Regions from separate parts of the Micromonospora sp. AP08 genome, predicted to be linked through region 1. Evidence: predicted binding sites of a transcription regulator. Region 1 holds the regulator's gene; the other holds the start of a gene.
The links. The regulator HrcA, encoded in region 1, represses chaperone genes, less so after heat shock. The targets are predictions, from matches to a motif close to GGTTNGCACNCTCNNNNNGAGNGTGCNAACC.
Positions count from the first base shown of each region.

Region 2: a site for HrcA is predicted at 1,556-1,586, ahead of groL (chaperonin GroEL). Genes of this name have one in related genera too.

Region 1 is NZ_VSEZ01000019.1:66,404-68,866, reverse strand. Features, by position in the region: gene dnaJ (molecular chaperone DnaJ) at 1-689, opposite strand, end outside; gene hrcA (heat-inducible transcriptional repressor HrcA) at 763-1,785, opposite strand; gene FXF50_RS25425 (DUF4870 domain-containing protein) at 2,016-2,463, shown strand, end outside.
Region 2 is NZ_VSEZ01000017.1:45,333-47,795, reverse strand. Features, by position in the region: gene groL (chaperonin GroEL) at 1-1,358, opposite strand, end outside; gene FXF50_RS24210 (hypothetical protein) at 1,634-2,463, opposite strand, start outside.

The DNA.
Region 1 (2,463 bases):
CCGTCCTCGACGCCCGCCGGGATCTTGACGGTGAGCGACCGGCGGGTCCGCACCCGGCCGTCGCCCGCGCAGGTGGGGCAGGGGTGCGGGATGGTGGTGCCGTAGCCCTGGCAGACCGTGCACGGCCGGGCGGAGACCACCTGGCCGAGGAAGGTCCGCTGCACCGACTGCACCTCGCCCCGGCCGCCGCACGCCTCGCAGGTGGCCAGGTGGGTGCCGGCCGCGGTGCCGGCGCCGGAGCAGGTGGTGCAGAGCACCGCGGTGTCGACGGTGATCGGCGCCTCGACGCCGAACGCCGTCTCGTTCAGGTCCAGCTCCAGCCGCAGGATCGCGTCGGCGCCCGGCCGGGTGCGCGGCCGCGGGCCCCGGCTGCCGCCCGCGGCGCCACCGAAGAACGCGTCCATGATGTCCTGGAAGCCGACGAACGGGCCGGCGCCGCCCGGACCACCCGGGCCCGCGCCCCCGCCGCCCGGGGCGAGCGGGTCGCCGCCCAGGTCGACGATCTGCCGTTTCCGATCGTCCGAGAGGACCTCGTACGCGGCGTTGATGTCCTTGAACTTCTCCTGTGCCTCCGGGTCCGGATTGACGTCCGGGTGGAACTGCCGCGCCAGCTTGCGGTAGGCGCGCTTGATCTCGTCGTCGGAGGCGTCCCGGCTCACGCCGAGAATGCCGTAGTAGTCCCTGGCCACTGCGTTCGGTGTCCTCATGTTCGTCTCGCGTTGCGCCGGTCGTCGGCCGGAGCCGGCCGTCGGCCGTGACTGGTCAGTTCTGGGCCAGCAGTTCGCCCACGTAGCGTGCCACGGCCCTCACCGTGGCGATGGTGCCGGGGTAGTCCATCCGGGTCGGGCCGAGCACACCGAGACCACCCACGATGGTGCTGCCCGGGCCGTACCCGGTGCTGACCACCGAGGCGGCCCGCAGGTTGTCGATCTCGTTCTCGTCGCCGATGAGCACCCGGGTGGTGCTCGGCTCGGCCTCGCCGATCAGCTTGAGCAGCACGACCTCCTCCTCGAGCGCCTCGAGGATCGGCCGCAGCGAGCCCTGGAAGTCGAGCAGGCCGCCCCGGGTGAGGTTGGCCGTGCCGGCCAGGGCGATGCGCTCCTCGTGCCGTTCGACCAGGGTCTCCAGCAGCACGGTGGAGAGCGTGGCCATGGCCGGGCGCAGCTGCGGCGTGGACTCGTCGACCAGGGCCTGCACCAGCGGTGGGGTGTCGGACAGCCGACTGCCGACAAGCTTCTCGTTGACCAGGCGGCGCAGGTCGGTGACGTCCTCGGCCGGGACCGGCCCGGGCATCTCGACCAGCCGCTGCTCGACCCGGCCGGTGTCGGCGATCATGACGACCATCAGCCGGGTGGTGGAGATCGGCACCAGCTCCAGGTGGCGCACCTTGGATCGGGCGAGGCTCGGGTACTGCACCACGGCGACCTGCCGGGTGAGCTGGGCGAGCAGCCGGACGGTGCGGTGCACCACGTCGTCGAGGTCGACCGCGCCGACCAGGAAGCGCTCGATGGCCCGGCGCTCGGCCGGACTGAGCGGCTTGACCCGGGAGAGCCGGTCGACGAAGAGCCGGTAGCCGCGGTCGGTGGGCACCCGGCCGGCACTCGTGTGCGGCTGCCGGATGTAGCCCTCCTCCTCCAGCACCGCCATGTCGTTGCGCACGGTCGCCGGGGAGACGCCCAGCTGGTGGCGCTCGACCAGGGCCTTGCTGCCGACCGGCTCCTGCGTGGCGACGTAGTCCTCGACGATCGCGCGCAGCACGGCGAGCTTGCGGTCGTCGAGACCCATCTCCCCACCTCCTGACGCACCTCGTCGCACCGGCGCGGGGCGTCCGCCGGGCGTCTGGCACTCGACTGTAGCGAGTGCCAGTCTACGTCGGCGTGCCCGCCGACGCGATGATCAGCGACGCACCTCCGGTGCGGCCCGCCGCACATCCGGTCCACCCGGGCCGAACAGCCGGACATCCCGGGCGATCCCGCTCTGGTGCGCCCTTGCCACCGGGACCTACCGTGACGACCATGACTGAACCTCCTCGCCCTCCCGGAGCGGGGGACTCCGGCGCCCCGCCGCCGGAGGCGACCCCGCCGTCGGCACCGTACGGCTCGTCGGCGGACGAGCCCCCCACCGCACCACTGTCCGGGGCACCGGCGCCGGGCGGCTATCCCCCGCCCGGCGGCTATCCGCCGCCTCCCGGCGGCCAGCCGCCGTCGGGCGGTTACCCACCCCCGGGCGGCTACCCCCCGCCGGGCGGCTACGGCGCGCCGGGCGCCGGCTACCCGGGTGGCGGCGCGTACGGGGGGCCCGCCGGCTACGCCAACAACGACGACAAGACCTGGTCGCTCATCGCGCACTTCGGCGGCCCGGTGGGTGTCGTGGTCGGCGGCAGCCTGCTCGGCTGGGTGGCGCCGCTCATCGCGTTCTCGGCCAAGGGCCAGCAGTCCCCCACCGTGCGCGCGCACGCGGTCG
Region 2 (2,463 bases), on a different contig from region 1:
GCGATCTGCCGCAGCGGGGCGTCCAGCGCGATCTTGACGATCTGCGCGCCGGTCGCCTCGTCGCCGGCCAGGTCCAGCTTGTCGAAGGCGGTCTTGCCGGCCTGCACCAGCGCGACGCCACCACCCGGGACGATGCCCTCCTCGACGGCGGCCTTCGCGTTGCGGACGGCGTCCTCGATGCGGTGCTTGCGCTCCTTCAGCTCGACCTCGGTGGCCGCGCCGACCTTGATCACCGCAACACCGCCGGCCAGCTTGGCCAGGCGCTCCTGCAGCTTCTCGCGGTCGTAGTCGGAGTCGCTCTTCTCGATCTCGGCCCGGATCTGGTTGACCCGGCCCTGGATCTGGTCGGCGTCGCCGGCACCGTCGACGATGGTGGTCTCGTCCTTGGTCACCACGACCTTGCGGGCGCGGCCCAGCATGTCGAGGCTGACGGCGTCGAGCTTGAGGCCGACCTCCTCGCTGATGACCTGACCACCGGTGAGGATGGCGATGTCGGCCAGCATGGCCTTGCGGCGGTCACCGAAGCCCGGCGCCTTGACGGCGACCGACTTGAAGGTGCCGCGGACCTTGTTGACGACCAGGGTGGCCAGGGCCTCGCCCTCGATGTCCTCGGAGATGATCAGCAGCGGCTTGCCCGACTGCATGACCTTCTCGAGGATCGGGAGCAGGTCCTTCACCGACGAGATCTTGCTGTTGACGATCAGGAGGTACGGGTCGTCGAAGACGGCCTCCATACGCTCCGGGTCGGTCATGAAGTAGGCGGAGATGTAGCCCTTGTCGAAGCGCATGCCCTCGGTGAGCTCGAGCTCGAGGCCGAAGGTGTTGCTCTCCTCGACGGTGATGACGCCTTCCTTGCCGACCTTGTCCATCGCCTCGGCGATGATCTCGCCGACGCTGGGGTCAGCCGCGGAGATGGAGGCGGTGGAGGCGATCTGCTCCTTGGTCTCCACGTCCTTGGCGAGCTTCAGCAGCTCCTCCGAGACGTTGGCCACGGCGGCCTCGATGCCCCGCTTCAGGGCCATCGGGTTGGCGCCGGCGGCCACGTTGCGCAGACCCTCACGAACCAGGGCCTGGGCCAGGACGGTCGCCGTCGTCGTGCCGTCACCGGCGACGTCGTCGGTCTTCTTCGCGACCTCCTTGACCAGCTCGGCGCCGATCTTCTCGTAGGGGTCCTCGAGCTCGATCTCCTTGGCGATGCTCACACCATCGTTGGTGATGGTGGGGGCACCCCACTTCTTCTCGAGCACGACGTTGCGGCCCTTGGGGCCGAGGGTCACCTTCACGGCGTCGGCGAGCTGGTTCATGCCCCGCTCGAGGCCGCGGCGCGCCTCTTCGTCGAACGCGATCATCTTGGCCATACGGCGTTGTCCTCCTGGACACTCACGGGCCACCCGAGGGTTCCCGGATGGGCCGTCTGGTGTACGCACCTTGGGGACGTCGCCACCTGGCGACGACGACGTCCTCCTCGGTCGGGCCGGACAGCCCGCGACGACCGGCCCCGTGCCACTCCGGCGCCATCTCGACACCGGCGCGGCCGTGGCCCTACCGCCCCGACCATTGGCACTCACCGTATGCGAGTGCCAATGACTTGTTTAGCACTCTCCCTAGCCGAGTGCAAGCACGATGTCCCCGCTCAGCCGAGTTCCGCGGCCAGTCGGGCGGCGTTCACCGGGCCTTCCTGCGCGCGCTGTTCCGCGTACGCGGCGACCAGCCCCACGAGCTGCGCCAGGTAGGCCGGGGTGGCCAGCACCGCGCCCACCACGGCCACCGCCGCGGCACCGGCTGCCGTGCTCGGGGCGGCCATCGGGTCCACCCCGAAGGCGAGCTGGTTGACCGCCCCCAGCACGCCGTCCAGCACCGCCGCGGCGATCAGCGCGCACAGGACCAGCGCGACCCGGCCCAGCACCATGCCGAACCGCTGGTGGAACATCCGCCAGGCACGGCCGATCGGCTCCTGCCGCTCGAACAGGTAGATCGGGCCGAACAGGGCGAAGGCGCAGGCCGCGTAGAGGCCGGGCAGCAGGCAGAAGCAGGCGCCGACCGTGATCAGCAGCGAGAACACGAGGGTCCAGCCCCAGAGGCCGAGGGCGCGGCGCAGCCCGTAGCGGAGGGCGGCCCCGACGCCGACCGGCTCGCCGGCCGCCTGGCGGGCGACCACCCAGGTGCCCGCGGCCCAGCCGGTGCTCTGCAACGGGCCGAAGATCAGGGCGGCGAGGAGCACCACTCCGTAGAAGGCGAAGACGTGCTCGAAGTAGCCGTCGGGCAGCACCGGGGCGCCGTCCGGGCCGGTGACCGGCTGGTCGGTCGGGGCGAAGGCGAGGGAGAGCACCGCGATCACCGCCGCCGGGACCGTCTGGGTCAGCAGCATGATCGGCAGGAGCTGCCGCCAGCCCCGCCGCAGCGCGCCCCCGCACCGGCTGAACCAGCCGCCGACGCCCGCGTGCGGCGGGGTGACGAGCGGGT